DNA from 2 places in the Pantoea dispersa genome. Region 1 is predicted to be linked to the other one. Evidence: predicted binding sites of a transcription regulator. Region 1 holds the regulator's gene; the other holds the start of a gene.
The links. The regulator LexA, encoded in region 1, represses DNA repair genes until DNA is damaged. The targets are predictions, from matches to a motif close to TNCTGTATGTACATACAGNA.

Region 2: the regulator LexA is predicted to act here: its motif matches at 3,084-3,103, upstream of sulA (SOS-induced cell division inhibitor SulA).

Annotation. Positions count from the first base shown of each region.
Region 1 covers NZ_CP082346.1:3,605,938-3,613,352, reverse strand. Annotated here, with positions in the region: gene ubiC (chorismate lyase) at 1-30, shown strand, start outside; gene ubiA (4-hydroxybenzoate octaprenyltransferase) at 55-921, shown strand; gene plsB (glycerol-3-phosphate 1-O-acyltransferase PlsB) at 1,057-3,480, opposite strand; gene K7H94_RS16890 (diacylglycerol kinase) at 3,606-3,974, shown strand; gene lexA (transcriptional repressor LexA) at 4,080-4,694, shown strand; gene dinF (MATE family efflux transporter DinF) at 4,823-6,148, shown strand; gene K7H94_RS16875 (CsbD family protein) at 6,308-6,520, shown strand; gene zur (zinc uptake transcriptional repressor Zur) at 6,591-7,112, opposite strand.
Region 2 covers NZ_CP082346.1:2,523,787-2,531,201, forward strand. Annotated here, with positions in the region: gene K7H94_RS11835 (YccF domain-containing protein) at 1-126, shown strand, start outside; gene yccS (YccS family putative transporter) at 135-2,273, shown strand; gene K7H94_RS11845 (TfoX/Sxy family DNA transformation protein) at 2,270-2,899, opposite strand; gene sulA (SOS-induced cell division inhibitor SulA) at 3,124-3,615, shown strand; gene ompA (porin OmpA) at 3,964-5,034, shown strand; gene matP (macrodomain Ter protein MatP) at 5,104-5,571, opposite strand; gene K7H94_RS11865 (AAA family ATPase) at 5,625-7,415, shown strand, end outside.

The DNA.
Region 1 (7,415 bases):
CCGCTGTACCGCGCGCTGAAGCAAGGATAACGCCCCGTGCAAAAGACTTTAACCATGAGCAAATGGCAGGCCTATAGTCGCCTGATGCGTATTGATAAACCGATTGGCACGCTGCTGCTGCTGTGGCCGACACTGTGGGCGCTGTGGCTGTCCGGCATGGCGATTCCGCCGCTGTCGGTGCTGCTGGTGTTCGTCCTTGGCGTGTTTGTAATGCGCGCGGCGGGCTGCGTGATTAATGATTACGCCGACCGTAACGTCGACGGCCACGTGAAACGCACCGCCGCGCGACCGTTAGCCAGCGGCGCGGTAACGGAGAAAGAGGCGAAGCTGCTGTTTGCCGGCCTCGGTCTGCTGGCGTTCCTGCTGGTGCTGACCATGAACCGCATGACCATTCTGCTGTCGTTTGGCGGGCTGGCGCTGGCGTGGGTTTATCCCTTTATGAAGCGCTATACCCATCTGCCGCAGGTGGTGCTGGGCGCAGCGTTTGGCTGGGCGATTCCGATGGGCTGGGCGGCGGTTAGTGAGTCCTTACCCTTTGTCTGCTGGCTGGTGTTTCTCGCCAATATTTGCTGGACGGTGGCTTATGACACCCAGTACGCCATGGTTGACCGCGACGACGATCTGAAGATTGGCGTGAAATCGACGGCGATTCTGTTTGGGCGTTACGACAAGCTGATTATCGGGCTGTTACAGCTGGCCGCGCTGGGCCTGATGGCGCTGGTGGGCATTTTACTGCATCTGAACGGTGCGTTTTACTGGTCGCTGCTGCTGGCGGGCGGGCTGTTTGTGCATCAGCAGAAACTGATTGCCGGGCGTGAACGTGAGCTGTGCTTCCAGGCATTCCTCAACAACAACTACGTTGGCCTGGTGCTGTTTATTGGCGTGCTGCTCAATACCCAGCCGTTTGTTGCGCTGTTCTGATGGTGGGGTGATTAACCCCGGCGGTGCGTCGGTCGCCGCAGTGGGAAGCGCGTTCTTTCCGCGTCTGAATTCTGACAACGAAAACCGCGACGCAATCTGGCGTGTGACAGATGCGCCGCGGTTTTCAGTCGCCCATTAGTCGTGCGCCACGGCACTCTCAATGGTCAGACGGACATCGCTGGTGACCAGTTCGGCCAGCATCTGCCACATCATATTGGTACGTTCAGCATCTGCATCACCGGAATCACTGATATAGCCTTCATCACGCAGCGACAGCACCAGCGCGGTAAAGACCGCCTTGTCGAAGAACTCCGGCGCATTGATACCGTGCAGCACTGACAGACGCTGAGCCAGCGTGCGGCTCTCTTTCTCCAGCGTGCCACGGTTAATGGTCGGCTTGGCGCTGAGAATGGCGAAGGTGATGGCGAAACGCTGCAGCGTTTCACGAATCCCGGCCGCCAGCAGCTGCAGCGTACGATAACGTGCCGCACTCATTTTCAGCTGGCCTTCCTGTACGGTGATCAGCCCCTGCCGCGCCATTTCGGCGCAGAGCGCATTCAGCAGGGCCGGCAGTTCGGCACTGTCCCAGCGCAGGAACAGTTCGCTCTTCAGCATTGGATAGACCAGGCTGACCTGACGCAGCAGTTCCGCCTCGCTGATCTCCCGATGCTGCTGCACGATAGCGGCAATCAGCGACGGCATCACCAGCATATGGTGGATGTTGTTGCGGTAGTAGGTCATCAGCACCGCCTGCTCACGCGGCAGAATGATGATCTCGCCAATACTGTCCTGCTCGGTCTCGAACTTGTTCATGCCCATGGCGTGATCGAGCAGCGCTTCAGCGCTGAGATCCGGCACGGTTGACTCGGGTGAGTACGGCACATTGCGCAGCAGCTGGGTGTAGCACTCCAGCTGTTCCGTCAGCTGTTCACGCGTCAGCGAACGCTGGCGCGATGCCAGCAGCGCGGTCACGCACAGGTTCATGGCGTTGGCCGCGCCGGCTTCGTTGATGCGTACCATCAGACGTGCCGCGATATCGTTCACCACCGGCGTCATCCACGCCGGACGCTGAGGATCAATAGGGTCAATCGCTTCACGCCACTCCGGAACCTGTTTGTTGAGATAGTTAACCAGCGACAGCGGCTCACCGAAGTTCACATAGCCCTGGCCGAGGTTACGCAGCTTGCGCAGGCCGCGCACCATCTGCATAAAGCCCTCTTTCTCTTTTGCGGCACCGCGCAGCTCTTTGGCATAAGTGCCGACTTCCATCACGTGCTCATAACCGATGTAGATTGGCACAAAGGTGATAGGACGGCTGCCGCCGCGCAGCAGCGCCTGTAACGTCATCGACAGCGTGCCGGTTTTCGGGTCGAGCAGACGGCCAGTACGTGAGCGCCCGCCTTCAACAAAATACTCAACCGAATAGCCGCGGCTGAACAGCTCGCCCAGATACTCGCGGAACACCGTGGAGTAGAGCTTGTTGCCTTTGAAGGTACGACGAATAAAGAAGGCACCGAGGCGACGGAAAATCGGTCCGGCTGGCCAGAAGTTGAGATTGATACCGGCAGCAATGTGCGGCGGTACCAGGCCCTGATGATAGAGCACGTAGGACAGCAGCAGATAATCCATGTGGCTGCGGTGGCAGGGCACGTAAACAATTTCGTGACCATCCTGCGCCAGCTGGCGCACGCGTTCGCCGCCGTGCACGTTAATGCCCTGATAGAGCCGACTCCACAGCCAGCCCATCACACGGTCAGTCACGCGGATCGCTTCGTACGAGAAATCCGCCGCCACTTCTTCCATCATTTCGATGGCGTTCTGCTGCGCTTTTTCATGCGAAATCTTCTTGCTGCGCGCTTCGTCTTCAACCGCTTTCTCAATCGCTTTGGATTGCAGCAGCTTGTTGAACAGATCCTGGCGTGCCGGCAGACGCGGGCCGACGGCTGCCAGCCGCTGGCGGGCAAAATGAATGCGCGCGACACGTGCCAGCTTCTGCGCGATCGACTGATCGGTACCGTGTTCGGTGGCCATCTGACGCAGTGAAACCGTGGGTGAGAAGCGGACAAAGCTGTCGCGGCCGTGCCACAGGATGGCAAAGAACTTCTGTATACCGTTAAGAATACGCAGATGTGGCGTCGGTTCGCCCTGAATTTCACGGCCTGGCGCCCGGCCAAACATCACGGAAACCGGCAGCATCTGTACGTCCAGCGCCGCATTGTTGCGGTGCAGATCGAGATAGTCATGGAACAGCTTGACCGACTCCGGGTTCGCCACGAAATAGGGGAAGACGCGCGGCCCATCGTGAATAAATACGTGGCGCGGCAGCAGGGTGCCGTCAATCTCCAGCGGCGCCAGCGGATCCGGCAGATCGTGCTTCAGGCACTGTGCGCGTAGCGTGAGCAGGTCTGCCTTTGAATCATAAGGCAAAACATACATCACCGGACGGGTCGGATCGATACCGTGTTCCGAGATCGGATCGGTCGGAATGACCTTACTTTTTACCAAAATAGAGAGTGGTAAATTCAACAATTTGTAATAGAGTTTACGCCAACCTGACATAGACAACTTGAAGCCTCTTGTTAGCAAAGCGCGGCAAGCATACCAGAAAGTGCGGCGAAGATCTGTGGCTGTGCCACCTCGCGCGCCCAGACATTGACGTCAAAAACAGTTAAGGGTTCCACAACATGGCAAATAACGTCACCGGTTTCCTGAGAATCATTAAAGCCGCCGGTTATTCCTGGCAGGGGCTGCGCGCTGCCTGGCAGCATGAAGCCGCTTTTCGCCAGGAAGCGATTGCCGCATTGGTCGCGGTTGCCATTGCCTGCTGGCTGGATGTCGATGCCATTACGCGTGTGTTGCTGATTGGCTCGGTGGTGCTGGTGGTCATTGTTGAGATCCTTAATAGTGCCATCGAAGCCGTGGTGGACCGCATCGGTCAGGAGCGCCATCCGCTGGCGGGACGCGCCAAAGACATGGGCTCGGCGGCGGTACTGCTGGCTATCTTACTGGCTCTGTTTGTCTGGATCGCGCTGCTTTGGTCGCATTTGCGATAAACATTCCACATTCATCAAGCCGCTGATTTTTCCCTCTGTTTCGGTTTTCATTTCGCCAATACCTGTATATACTCACAGCGACTGTATAAACAACCAGGGGGCGGGATGAAAGCGTTAACCAGCAGGCAGCAACAGGTCTATGACCTGATTCGCGACCATATTAATCAGACCGGCATGCCGCCAACGCGTGCTGAAATTGCTTCGCAACTGGGCTTCCGCTCGCCTAACGCTGCTGAAGAGCACCTGAAAGCGCTGGCGCGTAAAGGTGTCATTGAAATCGTCTCCGGTGCATCGCGCGGTATCCGCCTGCTGATGGAAGAAGAGGCGAGTGAAGGGCTGCCACTGATCGGTCGCGTCGCCGCCGGTGAACCGCTGCTGGCGCAGGAACATATCGAAGCCCACTATCAGGTTGACGCCAACCTGTTCAAACCCTCTGCCGATTTCCTGCTGCGCGTCAGCGGTATGTCGATGAAAGATATCGGCATTATGGACGGTGATCTGCTCGCGGTGCATAAAACGCAGGAAGTGCGCAATGGCCAGGTGGTGGTTGCGCGTATCGATGATGAAGTCACGGTGAAACGCTGGAAGAAGCAGGGCGCGATTGTCCAGCTGCTGCCGGAAAACAATGATTTCCAGCCGATTGTCGTGGATACCCGTGAACAGTCGCTAACCGTGGAAGGGCTGGCCGTAGGCATCGTGCGCAACGGCGAGTGGCTCTGAAACCCGGTTGATCTCCCCCGCTGCGGCGGCGCTCGCGCGCTGTCCGCAGTCTGCTCTAATCATACTTTTGTTCCCGGCCCGTAAGGCGCTCGCTCAGGCCGACCACCGTAACCCTCGGGATGGGGCTGATGCAGCTATTTTCCTCTTCTGATAAAGCGCTGTGGCGACTGGCGTTGCCAATGATCCTCTCCAATATCACCGTGCCGCTGCTCGGCGTGGTCGATACCGCCGTGATTGGCCATCTTGATAGCCCGATCTACCTCGGCGGCGTGGCCGTAGGCACCACGGCAACCAGCTTCATCTTTATGCTGCTGCTGTTTCTGCGTATGAGCACCACCGGTTTAACCGCACAGGCGTTCGGGGCCGGCGATAAACAGGCACTGGCGCGCGCACTGATGCAGCCGCTGCTGATCGCCCTCGCCGCCGGGTTGTTGCTGGCGCTGCTGCGTTCTCCTGCCAGTAGCCTGGCGGCAACGCTGATGGGCGGCAGCGCGGAAGTCCAGCAGCAGGCGCAGATCTTCATTGAAATCCGCTGGCTTAGCGCACCGGCTACGCTGGCTAACCTGGTGATTCTCGGCTGGCTGCTGGGCGTGCAGTATGCGCGTGCGCCGATGGTGCTGCTGCTTGTCGGAAACCTGGTCAACATCCTGCTCGATCTGCTGCTGGTGCTGAAACTGCACTGGGGCGTTGCCGGTGCTGCCGCCGCCACGGCGCTGGCCGAATACGTGACGCTGGCAGTGGGATTATGGATGGTGGCGCGCGTGCTGAAACTGCGCGGTATCGATTTCAAACTGCTGAAAAACAGCTGGCGCGGTGACGCGGCACGGTTATTTCGCCTTAATCGCGACATCATGCTGCGCTCGCTCATGCTGCAGATCTGCTTCGCCTCGCTGACCCTGCTGGGTGCACGCATCGGACCGGATGTGGTCGCGGTTAATGCGGTGCTGTTGATGTTCCTGACGTTTACTGCCTATGCGCTGGACGGCTTTGCTTACGCGGTGGAAGCCTGCTCGGGTGAAGCGGTAGGGGCAAAAGATCGCAGCCAGCTGCTGCTGATCTGGCATGCCGCCTGTCGTCAGGCGGGTATCGTTGCGCTGCTGTTTGCGCTTATTTATGCGCTCAGCGGCCCGCACATTGTTGCGCTGCTTACCTCGCTGCAACCGTTGCGTGAGATGGCCGATCGCTTTCTGCTGTGGCAGGTAATTTTACCGCTGATCGGCGTCTGGTGTTATCTGCTGGACGGTATGTTCATCGGCGCGACACGCGGCCGCGAAATGCGTAACAGCATGATCATGGCAGCAGCCGGTTTCGGTATCACTTTGCTGACGCTGCCGTGGTTAGGGAATCACGGTTTATGGCTGGCGATCACGGTGTTTCTGGCGCTGCGTGGCCTGACTCTGGGGTGGATGTGGCGCCGCCACTGGCAGCGTGACAGCTGGTTCAGCCAGCCATAAGCGCAGCGCAGGCACCAGAATAATCTGTAATTCCGTGCACAATCCGAAGCGGCTACTATAATTATCTCAAACGGCGCAGATAAGTAGCGCGTTATATGGTTATTTCCGGCATTACATGAGAAATACACCATCTCACTCAGGAAGACGTGGAGGATTGTTATGAACAAAGACGAAGCGAGCGGAAACTGGAAGCAGTTTAAAGGGAAGTTTAAAGAGAAATGGGGCAAGTTGACCGACGACGATTTGACCGTGATCGAGGGGAAACGCGATCAGCTGGTGGGTAAAATCCAGGAACGTTACGGTTACGCCAAAGATGAAGCTGAACGTGAATTGAAAGACTGGGAAAGTCAAAACAAAGATTACCGCTGGTAAGTCTCCCGCTTTAAGGATGATGCTCCTACCCGCTGATCGTTACGATCGGCCTGGCACACGGACGTGCCAGTTACCCTTTACGCACCTTCTTCTTACTTTCCACTTCATGATCGTGCTGACAGCTACCCGGCTGCGTGCAGGCCGCCACTTCGGCACAGTTTTCACACAGGCCGTGCGCCTCAATAACGCTATGACGTAAGGTAAAACCTGCCTGATCGGCCAACCCGGCAATGATCTTTTCCACGCCGTGCGCGTGCTTCTCACTGACGGCGGCACAGTTGTCGCACACCAGCATCACCGATGTGTGCGCCGGCTCGTCGAAATGGTGGCACACCACATAACTGTTATTTGACTCTACCCGATGAATAAATCCCTGCTCCAGCAGGAAATCCAGCGCGCGATAAATAGTCGGTGGTTTCGCCTGGGGTTCACTGATGCGCAGCTGGTCCAGCAAATCGTAAGCGCTAATGGAACCGTTCTGCTCCGCCATCAGGCGCAGCACTTCTGCGCGCTGCGTAGTGAGGCGCACGCCACGGTCAAGGCACAGAGATTCAGCCTGCGTGAGCAGTTGTTCGGGCGTGAGGTTTGGCATAAGCATTCTCCAGGTGATGGGTGATGTTATTTTATCACACAAACTTTTACGCTGCTGACATTGCTTTTTTACCTTATATCATCCAGGAAATGTCCGGCTTTCAGCCACTTATCTGCCGCGTTACGTCCTGGTACCTCCTTCTGTTAAGCCATGCTTTTCCTTCCTGAGTTTTTTCTCACAGGTTAACCCATCTTTTTGCTTTGCAACTCACTGACTTAGTGGCTATGGTTCAAAAGGTTTTAAGTAATTTCTGGCATCAATTTAGCTGACGTTCATATTTCTGCATAAAACAACAGCAGAATG
Region 2 (7,415 bases), 1.1 Mb from region 1:
GGTATTCCGACCGGCATTGCCCACTTCAAAATCGCCGCTATCGCGCTGTGGCCGGTAGGTCGTCGCGTGGTGTCAGTGGAAGAAGCGCAGGCGGCGCGTGACGCCAACGCGCGGCGCCGCTACTGAGGCTGAAGATGATGCCTGACGCTATGCCCGGCTGGCGCCGTTATCTGTTCAACAGCAGCCTGCGCTACCTGCTGCGCATCTTCTTCGCGCTGGCCGGCTGTGCCGCCGTTCCCTGGTGGCTGCAGCAGATTGAGTGGACCATCCCGCTGACGCTCGGCGTCGTGGCGGCGGCGCTGGCCGATCTTGACGATCGCTGGACCGGCCGCGTGCGCAACCTGCTCATCACGCTAGTATGCTTCTGCATTGCCTCGGTCTCGGTCGAGCTGCTGTTTCCGCACCCGTGGCTGTTTGCTATCGGTCTGGCGCTCTCCAGCTGGGGATTTATTCTGCTGGGCGCGCTGGGGCAGCGCTACGCCACCATTGCGTTTGGTGCCCTGCTGATCGCGGTGTACACCATGCTGGGCATTGGCCTGTTTCCGCAGTGGTGGATGCAGCCGGCGCTGCTGCTGATTGGCGCGCTGTGGTACAACCTGCTGACCTTTATCGGCCACCTGATGTTTCCGGTGCGCCCGGTGCAGGAGCAGCTGGCCGCCAGCTTTTCCCAGCTGGCGCGCTATCTGGAAGCCAAGGCCAATCTGTTTGATCCCGACGGCGGTGAGCAGGATGACGCGGCGCTGATCGCCACCGCGATGGTCAATAGCCAGCTGGTGGCGCAGCTCAACCTGACGAAAACCACCATTCAGAGCCGTTTACGCGGCGACCGCGGCTCGCGCAGTACGCGGCGCAGCCTGCATTACTATTTTGTGGCGCAGGATATTCACGAGCGCGCCAGCTCGTCGCATCTGCAATATCACCTGCTGCGCGATGACTGGCGCTACAACGAGGTGCTGTTTCGCTTTCAGCGACTGCTGAACATGCAGGCGCAGGCCTGTCGCCAGCTGGCAGAGAATATCGTGCTGCGCCAGCCGTGGCACCACGATAGCCATTTTGCGCGCAGCTTTGAACGGCTGGAGACCGCCCTGCAGCGCCTGCAACATAACGATCCGCAGGCGACGCACATTCGTCCGCTGTTCTGGTTGCTGCGCAACTTACGCGCCATTGATGCGCAGCTGGCGTCGATCGAATCAGAGCAGCGGCTGGCAGAACCGCTGACGCAGAGCGATCACCATCTGTCGCGCGAAGGCTTGAGTGGCTGGGCGGATATCCGGCTGCGCCTCAGTCGCCATCTGAGTCCGACCTCGGCGTTGTTCCGCCACGCGGTGCGCATGTCGCTGGTGCTGTGCGTGGGGTACGCCTTCATTCAGCTTACCGGCCTGCATCGCGGCTACTGGATACTGCTGACCAGCCTGTTTGTCTGCCAGCCTAACTACAACGCCACACGCCGGCGGCTGGCGCTACGTATTGGCGGAACCCTGGCCGGTATTGCGATTGGCCTGCCGGTGCTGTGGCTGGTGCCCTCTATCGAGGGCCAGTTGGTTTTGATTGTGCTGAGCGGCGTGCTGTTTTTTGCCTTCCGCCAGATTCAGTACGCGCAGGCGACGCTGTTCATCACCCTGCTGGTGCTGCTGTGCTTCAATCTGCTGGGTGAAGGCTTTGATGTCGCCCTGCCGCGCGTGGTGGATACCTTGCTCGGCTGTGGCCTGGCCTGGCTGGCGGTGGCGTTTGTCTGGCCTGACTGGCGTTTCCGCCAGCTGACGACGGTTGCCGATCGCACGCTGAATGCCAACTGTCGTTATCTTGATGCCATCCTGGAACAGTATCATCAGGGTAAAGATAACCGTCTCGCCTACCGTGTGGCGCGCCGTGACGCGCACAACGCCGATGCAGAACTGGCGTCCGTGGTGTCCAATATCAGCGGCGAACTGAAGCAACAGCCGCCGCTGCGCGAGAATGCGTTCCGTCTGATGTGCCTCAACCACTCGTTTCTCAGCTACATCTCAGCGCTGGGCGCGCACCGGGAGCGGCTGACGCAGGGCGAACTGCTGACGCTTTTAGATGACGCGGTATGCTTCGTCGAGGATGTGCTGCAGATCGATCGCGTCAGCGAAGCGCAGGCGGAAACGATGCAGCAGGCACTGATGCAGCGCCTGAGCGCGCTGAAAACCAGTGAGGAGGCGCAGGCACCGCTGGTGTTGCAGCAGCTGGGGCTGCTGATTGCGCTGCTGCCGGAAATTGCCCGTCTGCGCCGCACCCTCGCTGCCGCTTAAGGCAACAGGCGCTCCGCCGCGGCGTGCTGGCGGAGCGTTTCCTGATACCAGGCGCTCAACTCTTCACGTACCGCCGCCGGCAAAGCGGCCTGGTGATGCCCGGAAATGGCGCCTTCCAGTGCCAGCAGCGTTTTCAGGCCGATATCTTTATTCACCGCCCGCAGCTTCAGCCAGCTCTGACGCGAGCCCATTTCATACAGCAAGCGAACAGAATTGATCCCGACTTTGTGCAGCATCAGCTCCATGCGCAGGCTGAGATTGGGCAGATCTTTCAGCCTGAGCAAGACAAGTCTGTTCGCCGCCTCGGCGCGCGCCGCAGACAGCGAACTGGCCGATAAGCGCAGCAGCTGATCGGCGTCCTGCCAGAGCTGTTTATCCACTTTGTAGTAGCTGAGCGTCACCGGCATGCCGCGCTTGCGGTATATCAACGGTTCCAGCGGGCGCTGTGCGGCATAGTGCTGTAGCGCCTCGCTGGCGCGCAGATAGAGCGCATCCTCATTGATGTAAGCAAACACCACCTTTTCGACCGCCAGCGCGTAACCACCAAACTGGGTGCGCGATTCAATTTTTCCCAATGCCGCTAACTGGGCTTTGGACTGCTCAACCACCGGATTATTTTTCTTCATAACGTCCCCTTTTCCTCATTCCTTGCGCGGGAAATTTCCTATAAAAAGCTCAGAGATTCATCTGGTTAGAAGATAGAAAAAACGATTTAGCTGTTCAATGAATAAAAGCGGCAACGCGCCGATCTTGTGCGGAATTTGCGAGGCATTTTCAGAAATTGAGGTTGATCTTTATCCAGGAACTCATTACTGTATATTCATACAGTTCATTACTGAGTGATTAAAATATGCGTACTCAATACTCTGGCCCTGCTGATCGTGCTCACCGTTTCGCTGCGACGGGCTTAACGCAACCTTCTCTGGGTGGTATTACTGAACTGCGTTATAGCGAGCAGCCCGGCATCATGCCGCTGCTGTTACTGCCAGTCCTCAAGCAGCTGAGCACCCAGTCACGCTGGCAGCTGTGGCTGACGCCAGCGCACAAACTGAACCGCAGCTGGATGCAGCAGTCAGGATTACCGCTGGAAAAGAGTATGCATATTACGGAATCCGAGCGTTTAAGCACGGTTGAGAGCATGGTGAAAGCGTTGCGCACCGGCAACTACAGCGTGGTACTTGCCTGGATTCCTTATGAATTGAGCAATGAAGAGCGCCTGGAACTTGAGCAGGCAGCCGCCGAAGGCGAAGCGCTGGGGTTGATTATGCGTCCTCAGGGGCGGGATCTTGCTCTGTCCAGACAGCCAAACAGCGCAAAAATTCCCTCTGATTTGTTTCATTAAGTAAAACTAAGATTTTTCTCACGCTATTTTTTCACAAAGTTGCAGCTAAGCCACTGATTCTTTTCCCGCCAGCTATGACAATGGCTTAGCCGCATTTTTCTTTTCTGGTAGCGAAAATTTTGCCATGTCATTTGTTAAAATGTGTGTATAAATCCCTGTTTTTTTATCCGCTGACGTCACATCATACTTGTAAGTTTCCAATCTCGTTGTAGACTTTACCTCGCCAGGGTGCTCAATAACCTCCGTTTTTTCGGTAGAGTCATAAGCGAGCGTTTAGACCCGGCGAAGGATTACAACCAAGAGCAACCTTTTTGCTCATTGCCTATTTGGATGATAACGAGGCGCAAAATGAAAAAGACAGCTATCGCAATTGCAGTGGCACTGGCTGGCTTCGCTACCGTAGCGCAGGCCGCTCCTAAAGATGACACCTGGTACACCGGTGCTAAACTGGGCTGGTCTCAGTATCACGATACTGGTTACTACGGTAACGGTTACGAAAACAACGACGGTCCAACTCACGAATCTCAGCTGGGCGCAGGTGCTTTCCTGGGCTACCAGGCTAACCCATACCTGGGCTTCGAGCTGGGCTACGACTGGCTGGGCCGTATGCCGAACAAAGGCAACGTGACCAATGGCGCATTCAAAGCACAGGGCGTTCAGCTGGCAGCTAAACTGAGCTACCCAATTGCTGACGATCTGGACGTGTACACCCGTCTGGGCGGCATGGTATGGCGTGCTGATTCAACTCAGACCAACCCAGACAACGGCCGCATCAGCAACCACGACACCGGCGTTTCTCCGCTGGCTGCTGTTGGTGTTGAATACGCACTGACCAAAAACTGGGCGACTCGCCTGGACTACCAGTGGGTTAACAACATCGGTGACGCAGGTACCGTTGGTGCGCGTCCAGACAACAGCATGCTGAGCGTCGGCGTTTCTTACCGTTTCGGTCAGGACGAAGCTGCAGCTCCAGTTGTTGCTCCAGCGCCAGCTCCGGCTCCGGTTGTTGAAACCAAGCGTTTCACTCTGAAGTCTGACGTGCTGTTCACCTTCAACAAATCTACCCTGAAGCCAGAAGGCCAGCAGGCTCTGGATCAGCTGTACAGCCAGCTGAGCTCAATGGATCCGAAAGACGGTTCTGTTGTGGTTCTGGGCTTCACCGACCGCATCGGTTCAGACCAGTACAACCAGAAACTGTCTGAGAAACGTGCTCAGTCTGTTGTCGACTACCTGGTATCTAAAGGTATCCCGGCTAACAAGATCTCTGCACGTGGCATGGGTGAATCTAACCCAGTTACTGGCAACACCTGTGACAGCGTGAAAGGCCGCAATGCCCTGATCGACTGCCTGGCGCCAGACCGTCGCGTAGAAATCGACGTGAAAGGTATCAAAGACGTTGTAACTCAGCCACAGGCTTAAGTTATCGCGCAATAAAAAACCCCGCTTCGGCGGGGTTTTTTTTGGCTTTTTATCACACGCAATTTTTTGCTATTCGTTATCCGCGCCGCCTTTACCCAGAATCGCCTGCAGATCCTGCTTCAGCGTCGACATCTGACTGGCATACTTCTCTTTGCGTTCTGCATCTTCGATTAGCTGAACAATGGTCTCTGACAGGGTGCTGTTACGACGCTGCGCCAGACCGGCCAGACGCTGCCACACCAGATACTCCAGATCGATCGATTTTTTCCGCGTGTGCTGATGCTCTGCGTTGAAATGGCGTTTGCGCCGCGCGCGTATGGTCTGCTTCAGACGGTTTTCCAGCTCCGGATGGATATGCTTTGCGATCCAGTCACCGACCTCAACCGGGTTATTCTCCATCGCCAGCAACGTCTCTACCGCCGCCTGCGCAGCGCTCAGCTCAATATGCCGGGTGATCAGCTCACCTTCCCGATGCTTTTTCACCAGGTATTTCCACTTCCATCCACTTTCAAGATTTTCGAGTTGCTGGTATTTCATCGGAATCTCATCGTGATCACGTAACAAACTAAGAATAACAGCTTTTTTCCCGGATGCAGCAAGGAAAAACATGTCGTGCTGCTCACAGTTCGGGCCGGAAGTGCGCCGTGCTTAACCGGGTTGAATCCTGTATAATCGCGCTTTTCCTGAATCAGACTAATGCGAATATTTTGACCAGCACTCAACTTACGTGGCAAGCCCTGCAGCCGGATAGCTCGCGCTACCAATCACTTTTCTCAACCGTCTCTCTGGAAGATAGCGATACGCTTGCCGCGGTTCAGCCGCGTCTGCTGAATGCGCTGGCGCATTTACACCATCAAACGCTGGGCTTTCCGCTGCTGCTGTTGCGCAGCCAGGAAAACAGCGATTATCTGGCGTGGATTGCCGAAGCGGCACAGCGCTTCCAGCCGGATGAGACTGCGCTGTACGGCGGTGATTACCATGTGATGGGCGATAATGTCAGCCTGCAACCGCCTGTTGACGCCAGCCGTCCGTTCACCAGCGCTGGCGGCGTACATTACGCCGACTGGATTGAGTCCGAGCAGCTGTTCGGCTGCGTGCGTCAGTATAAAGATCGCGTGCAGCTGGAGCCCGGTCTGCTGCACCAGGCGAATGGCGGCACGCTGATCCTGTCGATCAATACCCTGCTGGCGCAGCCGCTGCTGTGGCTACGTCTGCGCAAAGTGATCGAATTGGGCCGCTTTGACTGGTATTCACCGGACGAGCGCCGTCCCCTGCCGGTGACCATTCCTCCGCTGCCGCTGCAGCTGCGTCTGATTTTATGTGGCGATCGCGAGGCGCTGGCCAGCTTCCAGGAACTGGACGTTGAAGTGCACGAAATGGCGCTCTACAGCGAGTTTGAAGAGAATCTGCAACTGGTCGATGATGATGACATGGCCAACTGGTGTCGCTGGACGCTATGCCAGGCGGAACTGGCCGGTCTGACGCCACCCGAAGCTGATTTCTGGCCGCTGCTGATCCAGGAAGCGGTGCGTCTGACCGGCGATCAGGACACGCTGCCGCTGTGCCCGCGCTGGCTGCGCCGTCAGCTGCAGGAAGCCGCGCTGCACGGTGAGACACTGAATGGTGAGGCGCTGAAAGAGGCGCTGGAAGCACGCCAGTGGCGCGAGAGTTTCCTTGCCGACCGGATGCGCGATGAGATCCTGTTAAATCAGATCATGATCGAAACGGAAGGCGAAGTAGTTGGTCAGATCAACGGCCTGTCGGTGATTGAATTCCCTGGTCATCCACGTCCGTGGGGCGAGCCATCACGCATTACCTGTGTTGTGCACCCGGGCGATGGCGAGTTTACCGACGTGGAGCGCAAAGCGGAGCTTGGCGGCAACATCCACGCCAAAGGCATGATGATCATGCAGGCATATCTGATTTCCGAGCTGGAGCTGGAACAGCAGCTGCCCTTCTCGGCATCGCTGGTGTTTGAGCAGTCTTACTCCGAAGTCGACGGTGACAGCGCCTCGCTGGCCGAGCTGTGCGTGCTGATCAGCGCGCTGGCAAACCAGCCGCTGAACCAGCAGATTGCCGTTACCGGTTCGGTGGACCAGTTTGGTAATGTGCAGCCGGTGGGTGGTCTGAATGAGAAAATCGAAGGCTTCTTCCACATCTGCCAGTCGCGTGAGCTGACCGGCAAACAGGGCGTGATTCTGCCTGCCAGCAACGTGCGCCATCTCAGCCTCAGCGACGACGTGGTAGAAGCGGTGCAGCAGGGCCAGTTCCATATCTGGGCGATTGAGCGCGTTGACGAAGCGCTGCCGCTGTTAACCGGTATTGCCTGGCAGAGCGAAAGCGGCGACTCGCTGCTGAGCACCATTCAGGAGCGCATTACT